DNA from 3 places in the Streptomyces sp. NPDC048637 genome. Region 1 is predicted to be linked to each of the others. Evidence: riboswitches for the same ligand, from Rfam matches in the RefSeq annotation. Region 1 holds a riboswitch; each other region holds the start of a gene.

Region 1 (5,581 bases):
GGGGAAGGCCGCGACGCCGACGCAGAAGTCGCCGGACTCCTTGATCAGCCGGACCAGGTCGGCGGCGTAGCCGACGCCGTCGGGGTGCCTGACCCACTCGCCCATCGGGTCACCGGGCGGGTCGCCGCGCAGCGCGAGCATGTTGCGGATCCCGGCGCCGGCGTACTGGCCGATGATGTTGCGCAGGTCCGCCGTGGAGTGGTTGACCGCGGTCAGATGGGCGACCGGGGTCAGGGTGGTGTCGGTGGCGATGCGCTCAGTGGCGCGCACCGTGCCGTCACGGGAGGTGCCGCCGGCGCCGTACGTCACGGAAACGAAGGTCGGGGAGACGGCCTCGATCCGACGAATGGCGTTCCACAGGGTCCGCTCACCCTTCTCGGTCTTCGGGGCAGCGAACTCGAACGAATAGGACTGCTTGCCGGAAGCGAGCAGTTCGCGCACCGTGTGCGCACGATCAGTCCTGGTGGAAGCTGTACCTAGGGCCATACCGGCAGGTTAACCACCGGCCGGGCGCACACCAACCGGCATCGGCGTAATGCCTGGTTGGTCGGCTTCGTGTCCACTGGTTGGACATTTTCCGGTCGCCAGGACGACAGGAAAGTTTCCCTCGCCCGCAAGTCGCCGCCGCGAAGTGATCCCGGTCACCCCGGGAGCTTCTGGGCGTCCCAGGTCCGGATGCGCTTGGCCAGGGAGGCGGCCGCAGCTCCCGGATCGTCCGCCTCGGTGATCGCGCGGACCACGACGACCCGACGGGCACCGGCCCGCAGCACCTCGTCCAGATTCCCGGCGTCGATCCCGCCGATCGCGAACCAGGGGCGCTCGGGGGCCCGGGCAGCCGTATGGCGGACCAGGTCGAGGCCGGGGGCGTGGCGGCCCGGCTTGGTGGGGGTGGGCCAGCACGGGCCCGTGCAGAAGTAGTCCACACCGGCCTCGGCGAGCGCGGCGTCCACCTCGGCCTCGGCATGGGTGGAGCGGCCGATGAGGATGTCCGGGCCGAGGAGGGCGCGGGCGGCCGGCACCGGCAGATCGCCCTGGCCGAGGTGCAGCACCTCGCTGCCGATCGCATGGGCGACATCCGCCCGGTCGTTGACCGCCAGCAGCTTTCCGTGCCGCCGGCAGGCGTCCGCGAAGACCTCGAGATGCCGGAGCTCCTCTCCGGCCTCCATGCCCTTGTCGCGCAGCTGGACGATGTCCACGCCCGAGGCGAGCACCGTGTCCAGGAACTGCGGGAGATCGCCCTGCCGCTTACGGGCGTCCGTGCAGAGATAGAGCCGGGCGTCGGACAGGGCCTGTCGTGCGGTGCTCATCGGGCGGCTTCCCCCCAGGTCGGGGGCGTACGGCCGGGCCTTCCGGCACGTACGCCCCTCGGGTGCGGTTACGGATGCGGGTGCGGCGGCCGAGCGCGCCGCGCCGGGCGGGTCAGACGGCGAGCGCCTGGGCCCGGCGCTTCACCTCCGTACCGCGATTCTCGCGCAGCGCCTGGGCAGGCGTGCCGGGCAGGCTCTCATCCGGGGTGAACAGCCACTCCAGCATCTCCACGTCAGTGAAGCCGTCGTCCTTGAGGAGGGTGAGGGTACCGACGAGGCCCTTGACCACCTTGTCGTCCTGGATGAAATCGGCGGGCACATGCAGCGCCCTGTTCTCGCCGCGGCGCACCGCGATCAGCTGGCCCTCCTTGACCAGCTGCCGCACACGCGTCACCTCGACGCCGAGCTGTTCGGCGATGTCGGGGAGGGTGAGCCAGGCGGGGACGAGTCCATCGATGTTTGCGTCAATCTCGGTCACAGGACAAGCCTGCCACCTCGCACTGACAGCCGGTAGCCGGGCATCGCCATCAGGGGCTTCCTGCACACCGGCGGGTGACGGCGCAAGGGGCTGTCCGACAGGCCGGCAGCCGGCGGTCACAGGGCGGGCCGGCGCCCGCTACACGGCCGCGGACTTCAGCGGCACCGACGCATTCGCGGCCCGCTCACGGTCCAGTACGACGCCCCGCTCGATCAGCTTGCGCCCCTGGGCGAGGTCCCGCGGCCGCCCCACGGCCAGCAGCGCGACGAGCCGCCCCTCCCGCAGCCAGATCACCGACCAGGCGGCCCCGGCCGGGTCACCGCGCCAGACCAGCTCGTCGGCGTTCCCGTGATGGCCCGCGTACTGCACGAACCGGCCGAACTGCTCGGACCAGAAGTACGGCACAGGGTCGTAGACCAGCCCTTCGGCGTCGCCGCGGGCAATGTTCTCGGCGACCGTACGGGGGCCCTGGAGGGCGTTGTCCCAGTGGTGGATCAGCAGGCGGGTGCCGTAGCGGGCCGATGGGAAGGAGGCGCAGTCGCCCACCGCGTAGACGTCGGCCACGGAGGTGCGCAGCTGGTCGTCGGCGAGGACGGAGCCGTCCTGCGGTGCGACCTCGACGCCCGAGCCGGCCAGCCAGGCGGTCGCGGGCCGGGCGCCGATCCCGATGACCACCGCGTCGGCCGGCAGGGTCGTGCCGTCCGCGAGGGTGACCGCGCCCGCGGTGACGGACGCCACCCGGGCACCGGTGCGCAGCTCGGCACCGGCGTCCGTGTACCAGCCGGTCATATGGGCGGCGACCTCGGCGGGCAGCGCACCGGCCAGCGGGCGGTCGGCGGCCTCGACGACGGTGACCGCGCAGCCCGCCTCGCGTGCCGCGGTCGCGAACTCGGCGCCGATCCAGCCGGCCCCGACGACCACGATCTCGTGCTGGGCGGCGAGCACCGGCCGCAGCCGTTCGGCGTCGTCCAGGGTGCGCAGCAGGTGAACGCCGGGCAGGCCCTCACTGCCGGGCAGCACGATCGGGTCGGCACCGGTGGCGATGACCGCGTAGTCGTAGGAGACCGGTCCGCCGGCCGTCTCGACGACATGGGCGTCCGGCAGCAGGGCGGTGACCGGGCGGCCGAGATGGAGCTCGATGCCGAGCGCGGCGAAGTCGACGTCGAAGGTGGAGCCTTCGGCCTTGCCCAGCAGGACCGCCTTGGACAGCGGCGGCCGGTCGTAGGGCTGGTGGGGCTCGTCGCCGAGGAGCGTGATCGCGCCGCGCCAGCCCTGTTCGCGCAGGGCGACCGCGGTCTGCACTCCCGCGATTCCCGCGCCGACGATCACGACGCGCGGCGTGCGGTCAGGGGCCTGGGAGGACTTGCTCTGCTCGCTCACCCGATCACTCTAGGACGGTCCGTGACGCCGCTCGCAGCAGCACGCAAGGAGATCTCTGACACACCGTCACGATCGGCCGTCCCGGGGTGCGGGCCCCGGGTAGCCGCGGAGCGTGGCCTTACGGCGCGTCGCAGCCCCGTATTAGGGTGATGGATACACGCACTCGCGGGAGCCCGGGCGGACCGGGCTGAGAGGGAGGCTGGCCGGCCTCCGACCGTACGAACCTGATCCGGGTCATGCCGGCGAAGGGAGGGGCTGGAAGCCCATGCATTCATCCGCCACACCGTCGGGAGCGGCCGCGCCGGGTCCCGATGTACTCGTCCTCGGCGGCGGCATCATCGGCCTGGTCACCGCCTGGCGGGCGGCCGGCCGCGGGCTGACCGTCGCGCTGGCCGACCCCGCGCCCGGCGGCGGCGCGGCCCGGGTCGCCGCCGGGATGCTGGCCGCGGTCACCGAGCTCCACTACGGCGAGCAGACCCTGCTGGGCCTCAATCTCGCCTCGGCACAGCGCTACCCCCGTTTCACGGAAGAGCTGGAGGAGGCCGCCGGGCAGCGGATCGGCTACCGGCGGTGCGGCACCCTGGCCGTCGCGCTGGACGCCGACGACCGCGCCCATCTGCGCGAGCTGCATGCGCTGCAGACCCGCTCGGGGCTGGACTCGCAGTGGCTCACGGGGCGCGAGTGCCGCCGTCTGGAGCCGATGCTGGCCCCCGGGGTGCGCGGCGGGCTGCGGGTGGACGGCGACCATCAGGTCGATCCGCGGCGGCTGGTGAGCGCCCTGCTGGCCGCCTGTGAGCGCGCCGGAGTGGCGTTCCACCGGAGCCCGGCCGCGCGGCTGACGGTCAGCGGCGGGCGCGCCACGGGCGCCGAACTCGCCGACGGCACACGGCTGTCGGCGGGTCAGGTCGTGCTGGCCGCGGGCAGCCAGAGCGGCCGTCTCGCCGGCGTCCCCGACGAGGTGCTGCCGCCGGTGCGGCCGGTCAAGGGCCAGGTGCTGCGGCTGCGGCTGCCGGACGTGCCGGCCGGCAGCCCCGCCTTCCTGTCGCGCACCGTACGGGCCGTCGTCCGCGGCGGGCCCCTCTACCTGGTGCCGCGGGAGAACGGCGAACTGGTCGTCGGCGCCACCAGCGAGGAGCTGGGCTGGGACACCACGGTGACCGCGGGCGGGGTCTACGAGCTGCTGCGGGACGCCCACGAGCTGGTCCCCGGCATCACCGAGCTGCCGCTGGTCGAGACCTGCGCCGGGCTGCGCCCCACCGCCCCCGACAACGCGCCGCTGCTCGGGCCGACCGAGCTGCCCGGCCTCCATCTGGCCACCGGCCACTTCCGCAACGGTGTCCTGCTGGCGCCGGTCACCGGTGACGCGATGGCCGAAGTGCTGGCCACCGGGAGCCTCCCCGAAGAGGCCCGCCCCTTCTCCCCCGTGCGCTTCTCCCCCGCCACCCCGGGACCGGAGCGCACCCGTGCCCCCGAGGAGCAGCCCGTATGAGCGAGCGCAGTGACCGAACGGTGAAGAGGTACGCGGGTGGCCACGGCACACCCGCCCAACGAAGCGAGGCCGGCGCATGAGCGCGTCCACCGTGTCCGTGTCCGTCAACGGCGAGGCCCGTGCGATCCCCGGCGGACTCACCCTCGACCAGATCGTCGCGACGCTGTCCCAGGCACCCGCCGGGGTGGCCGCGGCGGTCAACGAAATCGTGGTGCCGCGCACCCAGTGGCCCACCACCCCACTCGGCGACGGCGACCGCGTCGAGGTACTCACCGCAGTCCAGGGAGGCTGATCCGCAGACATGGCCGACGATCCGCTCACTCTTGCCGGCACCACCTTCGACTCCCGTCTGATCATGGGGACCGGTGGTGCGCCCAGCCTCGACGTCCTGGAGCGGGCGCTGCTCGCCTCCGGTACGGAGGTGACAACGGTCGCCATGCGGCGGCTGGATCCGACCGTGCAGGGCTCGGTGCTGTCCGTACTGGAACGCCACAGCATCCGGGTACTGCCGAACACCGCGGGCTGCTTCACCGCGGGTGAAGCGGTGCTCACCGCCCGGCTCGCCCGGGAAGCGCTCGGCACGGACTGGATCAAGCTGGAGGTCGTCGCCGACGAGCGCACCCTGCTGCCCGACCCGATCGAACTGCTCGACGCCGCCGAGACCCTGGTGGACGACGGTTTCACCGTGCTGCCCTACACGAACGACGATCCGGTGCTGGCCCGCAAGCTGGAGGACGTGGGCTGCGCCGCGATCCTGCCGCTGGGCTCGCCGATCGGCTCCGGGCTGGGCATCCGCAATCCGCACAACTTCCAGCTGATCACCGAGCGGGCCGGCGTCCCGGTCATCCTCGACGCGGGCGCGGGAACGGCGTCGGACGTCGCGCTGGCCATGGAGCTGGGCTGTGCGGCGGTGATGCTGGCGACCGC
Region 2 (5,581 bases), on a different contig from region 1:
CCTAGGACGGTGGTACGCAGCAGACGAGTGTGGTGGAGGCACCGCCGGAGCCCCCACCACACGCCGTCAGCCGATCAGTCCGCCAACGGCAGGTACACCCGGTTCCCCGCCGCCGCGAACTCCTTCGACTTCTCGGCCATTCCGGCCTCGGGGTCGAGTGCCAGGTCGCCGCCGTGTTCGCGGCGGATGTCCTGGCTGATCTTCATCGAGCAAAACTTCGGGCCGCACATCGAGCAGAAGTGGGCCGTCTTCGCCGGTTCGGCGGGCAGCGTCTCGTCATGGAAGGCGCGAGCCGTGTCCGGGTCGAGGGCCAGGTTGAACTGATCCTCCCAGCGGAACTCGAAACGGGCGTCGGAGAGCGCGTCGTCCCATTCCTGAGCGCCCGGGTGGCCCTTGGCCAGGTCCGCCGCATGGGCCGCGATCTTGTACGTGATGACGCCGGTCTTGACGTCGTCGCGGTCCGGCAGGCCCAGGTGCTCCTTGGGCGTGACGTAACAGAGCATCGCGGTGCCCCACCAGGCGATCATCGCCGCGCCGATACCGGAGGTGATGTGGTCGTAGGCGGGCGCGATGTCGGTGGTCAGCGGGCCGAGCGTGTAGAACGGGGCCTCTTCGCAGATCTCCTGCTGGAGGTCGATGTTCTCCTTGATCTTGTGCATCGGGACATGTCCCGGGCCCTCGATCATGGTCTGTACGCCGTGCCGCTTGGCGATGGTGTTCAGCTCGCCGAGCGTCCGCAGCTCCGCGAACTGCGCCTCGTCGTTGGCGTCCGCGATGGAGCCGGGGCGCAGACCGTCACCGAGCGAGTAGGTGACGTCGTAGGAGGCGAGGATCTCGCAGAGCTCCTCGAAGTGCGTGTAGAGGAACGACTCCTGGTGGTGTGCCAGGCACCAGGCGGCCATGATCGAACCGCCGCGGGAGACGATGCCGGTCTTGCGGCGGGCCGTGAGGGGCACATAGCGGAGCAGCACCCCGGCGTGCACCGTCATGTAGTCGACGCCCTGTTCGGCCTGCTCGATGACGGTGTCCTTGTAGATCTCCCAGGTCAGCTCCTCGGCCTTGCCGTCGACCTTCTCCAGCGCCTGGTAGAGGGGGACGGTGCCGATGGGGACGGGGGAGTTGCGCAGCACCCACTCGCGGGTGGTGTGGATATTGCGGCCGGTGGACAGATCCATCACCGTGTCGGCGCCCCAACGGGTCGCCCAGGTCATCTTCTCCACCTCCTCCTCGATGGAGGAAGTGACCGCCGAATTGCCGATGTTGGCGTTCACCTTCACCAGGAAGTTCTTGCCGATGATCATCGGCTCGATCTCCGGGTGGTTGATGTTGGCCGGCAGCACCGCACGGCCGGCCGCGATCTCGTCGCGGACGAACTCGGGCGTGACCTTCTCGCGGAGGGCGACGTACTCCATCTCCGCGGTGATCTCGCCACGCTGGGCGTAGGCGAGCTGGGTGACCGCGGCGCCGTCACGGCCGCGGCGCGGCTGCCGGGGACGGCCGGGGAAGACCGCGTCGAGGTTCTTGAGTCCGCCGCGCGGCGAGGTGTGCTTGAGGCCGTCGTCCTCGGGCCGCATGGGGCGGCCCGCGTACTCCTCGGTGTCGCCGCGGCCGATGATCCAGTTCTCCCGCAGCGGCGTCAGGCCACGGCGGACGTCGGTTTCGATATTGGGGTCGGTGTACGGCCCTGACGTGTCGTAGAGCGTCACGTCCTTGCCGTTGGTGAGGTGCACCCGCCGGACCGGCACCCGAAGGTCCGGGCGCGATCCGGAGACATAGCCCTTGTGCCAGCCGATCTGCGGCTTTTCGCCACCGTTGGCACCCTTTTCGGGCGTGCGTGCATCCTGCAGAGTCATGAGACCCAACTCCCTACGCCGGCATTACCCGGTAACAGGTTCGGCGGTCGACGCAGCGGCTTCCGTCCGCCGGCGTTTCACGTGAAACGCCGCTGGGACGGAGGTCAGCGCCCTCTCAGCCCGGTGCTCCGAGCTCCCGCGATTGCAAAGTGCCACCACGGTAGCGGCCGATGTGGCGCGGTGAACAGTGGGCCCCTTGAGTTCTTGCGATGATCGGGCGGTGTCCCCTCACGAGTCCCACCATCACTCCGCGCCGCACTCCCATGCGCACGGCCATGGTCCTGCCGCGCCCGTCTCCCGACATCTGCGCAAGGTCATCGCGGCGGTACTGATCCCGTTCGCGGCCGCGGTGGCGGTCGGCCTGGTCGTGCTCTGGCCGGGCGGTGCACCGCCCCACAAACCGTCAGGGGTCGGCTTCGACCAGCCCACGGAGACGGCCAGAGTGGTCAAAGTGGTGGAGGTGAACTGTGCGGATGTCCATGCCGAACAGCAGCCCCAGCCCCCGTCGCCGACGGGGCAGCCACCGACCGGGGGAGCGGACAAGGGCAAGCCCTGCCAGCAGGCGACGATCGAAGTCACCACCGGGGAGAACAAGGGGCGCACCTTCCAGACGGTGGTGACACCGGACGCGCTGCGCCACTACACCACCGGCCAGGAGGTGGTGGTGGCGTACTCCCCCAAGGCGCCGAAGGATCTGCAGTACTCGGTCAGCGATGTCGACCGGTCGCTCCCGATGTGGCTGTTGGCCGCGATCTTCGCCTTCGCCGTGGTGATCGTCGGCCGGCTGCGCGGCCTACTCGCCCTGGTGGCGCTGGCGGCCAGCTTTGTGGTCCTGACGCTGTTCATCCTTCCGGCGATCCTGCAGGGCTCCAATCCACTGGTGGTGGCGGTGGTCGGCGGCAGCGCGATCATGCTGATCGCGCTGTACCTGTGCCATGGGCTGACGGCCCGTACCTCCGTGGCCGTGCTCGGCACGCTCGCCTCACTGCTGCTGATCGGGCTGCTCGGCTCGGTATTCATCGGCTGGGCGCTGCTGACCGGCAATACTGACGACACGACCGGGCTGGTGCACGGTCTGTACCCGGATATCGAGATCCGCGGTCTGCTGCTGGCGGGGATCATCATCGGCTCGCTGGGCGTGCTCGACGATGTGACGGTGACCCAGACCGCCGCGGTCTGGGAGCTCAAGGAGGCGGACCCGTCGGCCGGCTGGCGCAAGCTGTACGGCGCCGCGATGCGGATCGGCCGGGATCACATTGCGTCCGTCGTCAACACCCTTGTGCTGGCCTACGCGGGCGCCGCACTGCCGCTGCTTTTGCTGTTCTCGATCGCACAGAGCAGCGTCGGCACGGTCGCTTCGAGCGAGGTGGTTGCGGAGGAGATCGTCCGTACGCTCGTGGGCAGCATCGGACTGGTCGCCGCGGTGCCGCTGACCACCCTGCTGGCCGCGCTGGTCGTCTCGGCGGACCGGAAGCAGCAGAAGGAGCAGAGCGCGCCGACGGACGTCTTCACGGAAGCCGGACAGGGAGCCGGGACCGGAACCGGGGCGGGGTCCGGGGCCGGGGTTACCGGCGGCGTGCCGGCGAGCCCCACGGGTGGCCGGCCGGGACGACGTGGGGGACGCGGCAAGCGACGTAAGCAGTAAGGACGGGAAGGCCGGCGCGGGGGAGGGCCGACGGGGGCCGGGTCAGCCGGCCGGGGCCTCCGTGAGGATCTGGTCCAGTACGGCCTCCAGGGTGTCGCAGACCTCTTCCTTACCCAGCGGCACCAGCCGGTCCGTACGGTCCAGGAAGGCGACCAGCGGCGCCGCACTCACCCGGAACAGCGCACGCTCGGCGCCGACTTGAAGGCTGATGAGGACATCGCTGAGGTGCTCGGGGGAGGCCGGCTCGATACGCACATCGCCCTCACCGGACGGCCGGCTCAGCCCGTCCAGCAGCAGCTCCCGGCCGAATGCCCAGGTCACCGGCGCATCGCCGGGCAGGTCGAAGGTGAGGCGGACGGCGTACGGATCGGCGCTGGCGAAGTCCAGCTCCACCGGAATCCGGAACGCAAGCTCCTCCGAGACGACGAAGCTCATGATCACTTCTGCCTGAACTGTGTCGGTCATCAACCACTGCCCCGCACTTGATCGGAGATGGCCGGGAAACAACCCCCGTAGCCCTATTGGCGCCATCGTCTGCCACGTGCCAGCAGATCACAAGGAGTGAGTTTTCAGATACTGATAGAGAAGGCGAGTGTCGTTAGTGTCGCCTCCGCCATTTTCCGTAGTCGGTCTGTAACGGACCGCAATCGACGCAGTTCGTCCACGGGCAGGGAAACCGCCAGCGTCGCGACGGCCGCCCCGACCTGGACGGGGATGGCGGAGCACACCGTGCCCAGGGCATATTCCTGCCGCTCGTAAGCGACTTGGCGACGACGCACCGTATCCAAACGATGCAGCAAATCGTCCTCAGTTCGCACGGAAAAGGGCGTTATCGACTGGACGGGATGGCGTGCCAGATGCTCCTTCCTCGTTGTCTCGTCAAGCTGCGCGAGCAGGCATTGCCCGATGGCATGGGCATGGGCGGTGGTTCGGAAGTCGACCCACTCCACGACCGGTGGCCGCGCCGGGTCGTCGGTCACCGCCACCACCTCCACTTCACCCTCCCGGTAGACAGCGAAGTAGACGGCGGCGCCCAGTACCTGGCCCGCCAGGGCCAGCGCCTCGGAGATATGGGCCCGTTGCCGGCGCCTGGCCCCCGCCCCGCCGATGGCCTCGGCCGCCTCGCCGAGGACGAAGACACCGTTCTCACGCTGGAGATAGCCCTCGTGCGTCAGGGTCCGCAGCAGGTGGTAGGTCGTCGGCAGCGGCAGCCCGGCTTCTCTCGCCAGCTGCTTGGCGGGCGCGCCGTCGGCATGCGCGCCCACCGCCTCCAGTAGCCGGAGCGCCCGCTGTACCGATCCGATCAAGGTGGGGTGGGAGGTGGATTCGCCGTTCACGATTGCCAACGCCAACCCCCAGGTCCGCTCGCAATGGGGCACGGGGCCCCGGCCGCGGGACCAACTCCCGCGACCGCGCGCGTCTTCCAGGCACCCACGAGGACGCCCGGACCGGGCTCTTCTCACCCGGGATTTTCCGGAACGCCACCGTCCGGAAGACGCCTGCGATCGGCACTCTAACTCGGCGGAGGGAGCCAGAAGGCCCGAAGTCGCCGGGAGTTACCCCGTCCGCGCACCGCTGAGCGGGACTGTGCGGGCCGGGTTCGACAGCTGACCCCACTGCGTCGCGATGAGGTGTGCCGGGGGTGCTTTGCGGGGTGACCGTCCGGCGGCCAGCGCCGAGCGGGAGCGAGCCCCGGCGACCGCCGGCGATCGGGCACCGGCGGCGGCCTCCTCGGCTGTGGCCTACCAGTCACTCTTCGACGAGGAAGAGGACGAGCCGCTGACCCTGCGGACGAGGTAGATGACTCCGGCGATCAGGGCCGCCGCGATGAGGACCTTGAACAGCACGCCGATCAGGAAGCCGAGTGCGGTGGCAATCAGTCCACCGAAGACGACGATCACGATGACGGGCACCACGACCCAGGTGACCCACCACGGAAGCCCTGCGAATATCCCCTTACCGGCCACTGCTCTCCCCTGCTCTCTGTCTCTCGCGCTGTCGTTGTCCGTACCGCGCTATCTGTCTGCCGCGCTGGATCGCGCCGATGGCACCGTCCGCGTGCTGCGTGTCTGCCGCCCCGCGC
Region 3 (5,581 bases), on a different contig from region 1:
CGATGAAGACCGTCGCGCCGAACTCACCGAGCGACACGGCGAAGGCGAAGCCCGCGGCGATCAGCAGCGCCCGCCGCACCATCGGCAGGTCGACCTCGCGCCACACCCGCCAGGGCGAGGCGCCGAGTACGGCGGCCGCCTCCCGCAGCCGGCCGTCGACGGCCCGGAGGACCGGCAGCATCGTCCGGACCACGAACGGCACCCCCACCAGCGCCTGGGCGAGCGGGACCAGCCACCACGAGGCGCGCAGGTCGAGCGGGGGTTCGTCGAGGGTGATCAGAAAGCCGAAGCCCACGGTCACCGCGGAGACTCCCAGGGGCAGCATCAGCAGCACGTCGAAGCCGCGGACGAACCGGCTGACCACGGGGGTCCGCCCGGACGGGCCGCGGCGCAGCCTCGGGAGGGTCAGGGCGGCGGCCGCCAGTCCGCCCACCACCAGCGCGATCACGGTGGCCGCGGCCCCGTAGGCGAGGGAGTTCCACAGGGCGTCGAGGGGGGCGACGGCGAAGGTGCTGTCGGCGCTCGCGGCGGAGCTCAGCGAGGTGTAGAAGACCGCTCCGTAGCCGTCCGGCCCGGCGAACGACCGCTCGACGAGCACCACCAGCGGCACGAGCAGCAGCACGGCGATGACGGCGAACGTCCCCCACAGCAGCGCCCACTGGCCACCGCCGCGCGGCCGGCGGGCCGTCTGCGACGCGTCCACGAGCCGGAGCGCGGATTCCCGGCGGCGCACGGTCCAGGCGTGCAGCGCCAGTACGCCCAGCACCGCCGCGAATTGGATCATGGTGAGGACGGCGGCCGTCGGCAGATCCAGGAAGTCCGCGGTCTGCCGGTAGATCTCCACCTCCAGCGTGGAGAAGGTGGGGCCGCCGAGAATCTGCACCACCCCGAAGGAGGTGAAGGTGAACAGAAAGACCATCAGGGCGGCGGCCGCGACGGCCGGCCCCAACGCGGGCAGCGTGACCCGCCGCCAGGCCTCGAACCGCCCGGCGCCCAGCACCCGCGCCGCCTCTTCCTGACGCGGATCGAGCTGTCCCCAGAGCCCGCCGACGGTCCGTACGACCACGGCGTAGTTGAAGAAGACATGCGCCAGCAGAATCGCCCACACCGAGGTGTCCAGGCGCACGCCCCACAGGTCGTCCACCAGTCCGCCCCGCCCGACCAGCGCCAGGAAGGCCGAGCCGACGACGACGGTCGGCAGCACGAACGGCACCGCCACGACCGCCCGCAGCAGCTGTTTGCCGGGGAAGTCGAAGCGCGCGAAGACATAGGCGCCGGGCAGCGCGACCAGCAGCGTCAGCCCGGTCGAGGCCGCCGCCTGCCAGACGGTGAACCACAGCACCTGCACGACATCCGGGTCGCTCAGCACCGCGCCGAACCGGCTGAGCTGCCACTGCCCGCCGTCCTTGAGCCCCCGTCCGACGATCGCCACCACGGGATAGGCGAAGAACAGCGCGAAGAAGGCGAGCGGCACCGCCATCAGGCCGAGCCGCACCGCCGTCCCCCGCGCGGGCCTGCCGCGCCGGGCGCCCGTGACGTCCGCAGGCGCTACTTCAGAACGAGTGAGGACCACTGCTTGATCCACTGTTCGCGGTTCTTGGTGATCGTCTCGGGGGCCAGTGTCGCCGGCTTGTCGATCGTCGTGCCGTACTTGGTGAACAGCTCCGGCACCTCGGCATCCTTGCGGGCCGGGTTGACGAACATCTGCAGCGGTACGTCCTCCTGGAACTCCTTGCTCAGCAGGAAGTCCAGCAGCGCCTTGCCGCCCTTCTCGTTCTTCGCGCCCTTGAGCAGACCGCCGAACTCGATCTGCCGGAAGCAGGTGCCGGTCGCGACACCGGTCGGTGCCTCCTTGGGCGCGGGCTTCTTGCCGAGCACCTCGGCGGGCGGGCTGGAGGCGTAGGAGACCACCAGCGGCTTGTCGCCCTTGCCCTTGCCGGCCGCGGAGCCGGAGAACCGGTCGTAGTAGGCCTGGTCCCAGCCGTCGACGACCTCGACGCCATTGGCCTTGAGCTTCTTCCAGTAGTCCGGCCAGCCCTTTTCGCCGTACTTGGCGATGGTGCCGAGCTGGAAGGCGAGTCCCGGGGAGGAGGTGGCGGCGTTCTCCGTGACGAGCAGCCCCTTGTACCGGGGCTTGAGCAGATCGTCGAAGGTCTTCGGCGGCGCGATCTTGTGCCGGTCGAAGTAGCCGCGGTCGTAGTTGACGCAGATGTCGCCGTAGTCGAGCGGGGTGACCCGGTGCTCGCCCTTGTCGAGCTGCAGCCCCGCCGGGACGCTCTGCAGCCCCTTGGCCTGATACGGGCTGAAGAGGCCCTCGTCCAGACCGCGCGAGAGCAGGGTGTTGTCGATCCCGAAGAAGACATCGCCCTGGGGGTTGCCCTTGGACAGGATCGCCTGGTTCACGGCCTTGCCGGCGTCCCCGCCCTTGAGCATCGTGACCTTGTAGCCGCTCTTTTTCTCGAAGGCGGCCAGCACGGACTTGGAGACGCGGAACGAGTCATGGCTGACCAGCGTGACGGTTTTGGCGTCCGCACTCCCGCCGCCCGAGCTGCCGCACCCGGCGAGGGCGGCCATACCGACCGCGGCGACGACCGCCGTCGCGGTGATCCTGCTGGTGGTGCTCACTGAGTTCCTCCTGGCTGGCCAGGAAGAGACGCGGCCCTGCCCGATGTCCGCCGTTCCCGACGTCCCAGGACGTACGGAGCGGACTTCGGGCAGGGCGCAACAGCATGAGTGACGACCGAACTTCCTACCCGGAATGACCCGGGCGAGGTTCAAGGGTCTGCGGGCACCGTAGGACTACGGCGCTTCCGCACTCTCAGCGCTGTGGCGCTCCCCTGTCGGAATATGCATTTGTTCGACCACACGGTACCAGCGGGCGGTCAGCGTTCCGAGGCCGCGAGCTGCCCGCAGGCACCGTCGATCTCCTGGCCGCGGGTGTCGCGGACCGTCACCGGCACCCCGTGCGCCTCGATGGCCTGGACGAACGCCCGCTCGTCCTCGGGACGCGACGCGGTCCACTTCGAGCCGGGCGTCGGGTTCAGCGGAATCAGGTTCACATGGACCCGCTTGCCCTTCAGCAGCCGGCCCAGCAGATCACCGCGCCATGCCTGGTCGTTGATGTCCCGGATCAGCGCGTACTCGATGGAGATCCGGCGGCCGGACTTCTCGGCGTACTCCCACGCCGCGTCCAGCACCTCCCGCACCTTCCAGCGCGTGTTGACGGGCACCAGCGTGTCGCGCAGCTCGTCGTCCGGGGCGTGCAGCGACACGGCCAGCCGGCACTTGAAGCCTTCGTCGGCGAACCGCAGCATCGCCGGGACCAGGCCGACCGTGGAGACGGTGATACCCCGCTGGGACAGCCCCAGCCCGTCCGGCTCGGGATCCGTCAGCCGCCGGATCGCGCCGACCACCCGCTTGTAGTTGGCGAGCGGCTCCCCCATCCCCATGAAGACGATGTTGGACAGCCGCGCCGGTCCGCCGGGCACCTCACCGTCGCGCAGCGCACGCATCCCGTCGACGATCTGGTGCACGATCTCGGCGGTGGAGAGGTTACGGTCCAGTCCTGCCTGGCCGGTGGCACAGAACGGGCAGTTCATCCCGCAGCCGGCCTGCGAGGAGATGCACATGGTGACCCGGTCCGGGTAGCGCATCAGCACCGACTCGACGAGCGTCCCGTCATGCAGCTTCCACAGCGTCTTGCGTGTGGTGTCGTCGTCGCACGAGATGTGCCGCATGACCTTCATCAGATCCGGCAGCAGCTCGCTCGCCAGCTTCTCGCGCGCCGCGGCCGGGATGTCGGTCCACTGCGCCGGGTCGTGCGCATAACGGGCGAAGTAGTGCTGCGACAGCTGCTTGGCGCGAAACGGCTTCTCTCCGATCGCCGCCACCGCCTCGCGACGCTCGACGGGGCTGAGATCGGCAAGGTGCCGCGGAGGCTTCTTGGCCCCGCGCGGCGCTACGAAAGTGAGTTCTCCGGGTGCAGGCATGGTCCGTCCAGTGTGGCAGATCGTTTACGGGGGCCCAGGTGCGGCAGTGTCCCGCGCCCGGTGGGTGCCGATCATGCGCGGTCATCGCGCACCGAAGCAGGGGTCATCGCGCACCCAAGCAGGGGCAATCGCGCGCCGAAGGGCGGCACTCGCTCACCGAAGGGACGCAGCAGGCGTGTCCGCAGCCCGGTGCCTTCGTTGGCCACCGCGCCGTGGTGGCTGGTGTGGGGTACGTCAGGAGCGTGGAACAGTGGCCGTGACCCGTTGGATCGTGACCAACCTCCCTTCCTGGTTGCTGTTGGCAGGCCTCGTCGTCGTGATCGCCGGCGGGACAGCGGCCGTCCAGGCGACGGTCCGGCACCGCATCCCCCGCCTCAAGCGGGGCGAGCAGAACGAGATCGCGCAGTTCCTCTTCCCCGTGGTCGCGGTCGTCTACGGATTCCTCATCGGCTTCATCGTCCTCGCGCTCTGGGGTCAGGTGAACACGGCAGACCAGACGACGCGCACCGAGGGCGCGATGGTGACGCAGCTGGCCATGGGCAGCGAGGTGTTCGGCACGGCCGAGAGCGCGCGGATCAGGCAGAGCCTGTTGGCGTACGGACGCGCGGCGGCGGCCGAATGGTTCAGCGCCGCGGCCGGCGATACCGCACCCGAGGCCGAACACGCGCTGAGCCGCCTCCACAGCACGTACGAGAGCATTCAGCCCCGCAACGACACCCAGCGGGCCTTCCTCGCCAGCTCGCTCGCGTCCCTGAAGGAACTGAGCCTCGCACGCACCGAACGGCTGCTCCAGGCACGCACCAACCTCGGGCCACCCCTGTCCCTGTGGATGGCGGTCCTGCTGACCAGTGCACTGGTCCTCGGGTTCTCCGCCACCTTCGGCTCCGAGCAGGCTCTGATCCACTACGGGATGGTCGCGGCGGTGAGCGTCCTGGTTGCCACCAACCTGTTCCTCGTCACGGAACTGTCGTATCCCTACCTCGGTGAGTTCGCCACGTCGCCGGAGCCACTGCGCGGGGCGGTCCAGTTCTTGTCGTCGCCCCAGTAGGCGAGGCCGGGGGCCAGGACGGTGAGCTCTGCGGCCGTCGGCTGGGTCGCTCACGAGCGGGCCGAGGCGAGGTGGCCGGGCGGCCGGACCGCCCTCAGACATGCGGAGAGGGGTCCGCCACACAAGGTGGCAGACCCCTCTGGGCCATCGGAGGAGCGGCGCGGCGCGCGGGAGAGGTCGACGGGGAAGAATGCCTCTCCACCCGCCCTCACCTGCGAGGGCCCTGCGATCAGCCGGCTCCCACAAAGACCACGAACAGCAGCCAGACGACAGGCGCGGTCGGCAGCAGGGAGTCGAGCCGGTCCATGATGCCGCCGTGGCCGGGGAGCAAGGTGCCCATGTCCTTGATGCCGAGGTCCCGCTTGATCATGGATTCGCCGAGGTCGCCGAGGGTTGCGCTGGCCGCGACGGCGAGGCCGAGCAGCAGGCCCTGCCACCAGGCGCCGTCCGTGATCAGGAACTCCATGCACAGCGCGCCGGCCGCCATCGCGAAGAGCACCGCGCCGACGAGTCCCTCGCGGGTCTTGCCGGGGCTGATGCGCGG

The links. A riboswitch is a leader RNA that binds a small molecule or an ion and turns the genes downstream of it on or off. The one in region 1 is predicted to bind thiamine pyrophosphate.
Region 2: linked by a shared signal. The riboswitch ahead of thiC (phosphomethylpyrimidine synthase ThiC) and the one ahead of thiO (glycine oxidase ThiO) in region 1 are both predicted to bind thiamine pyrophosphate.
Region 3: linked by a shared signal. The riboswitch ahead of AB0C46_RS23820 (thiamine ABC transporter substrate-binding protein) and the one ahead of thiO (glycine oxidase ThiO) in region 1 are both predicted to bind thiamine pyrophosphate.

The regions. Positions count from the first base shown of each region.
Region 1 covers NZ_JBEZHQ010000045.1:281-5,861, reverse strand. Annotated here, with positions in the region: gene metF (methylenetetrahydrofolate reductase [NAD(P)H]) at 1-486, opposite strand, end outside; gene thiE (thiamine phosphate synthase) at 642-1,307, opposite strand; gene AB0C46_RS35165 (Rv2175c family DNA-binding protein) at 1,420-1,785, opposite strand; gene AB0C46_RS35160 (FAD-dependent oxidoreductase) at 1,924-3,165, opposite strand; TPP riboswitch at 3,321-3,433, shown strand; gene thiO (glycine oxidase ThiO) at 3,431-4,654, shown strand; gene thiS (sulfur carrier protein ThiS) at 4,731-4,946, shown strand; gene AB0C46_RS35145 (thiazole synthase) at 4,956-5,581, shown strand, end outside.
Region 2 covers NZ_JBEZHQ010000002.1:97,824-103,404, reverse strand. Annotated here, with positions in the region: gene thiC (phosphomethylpyrimidine synthase ThiC) at 75-1,853, opposite strand; TPP riboswitch at 1,847-2,003, opposite strand; gene AB0C46_RS03280 (YibE/F family protein) at 2,074-3,498, shown strand; gene AB0C46_RS03275 (SsgA family sporulation/cell division regulator) at 3,541-3,963, opposite strand; gene AB0C46_RS03270 (IclR family transcriptional regulator C-terminal domain-containing protein) at 4,068-4,838, opposite strand; gene AB0C46_RS03265 (DUF5326 family protein) at 5,241-5,465, opposite strand.
Region 3 covers NZ_JBEZHQ010000020.1:38,620-44,200, forward strand. Annotated here, with positions in the region: gene AB0C46_RS23815 (iron ABC transporter permease) at 1-1,480, opposite strand, end outside; gene AB0C46_RS23820 (thiamine ABC transporter substrate-binding protein) at 1,549-2,625, opposite strand; TPP riboswitch at 2,729-2,849, opposite strand; gene rlmN (23S rRNA (adenine(2503)-C(2))-methyltransferase RlmN) at 2,883-3,989, opposite strand; gene AB0C46_RS23830 (hypothetical protein) at 4,240-5,037, shown strand; gene AB0C46_RS23835 (phosphatidate cytidylyltransferase) at 5,267-5,581, opposite strand, start outside.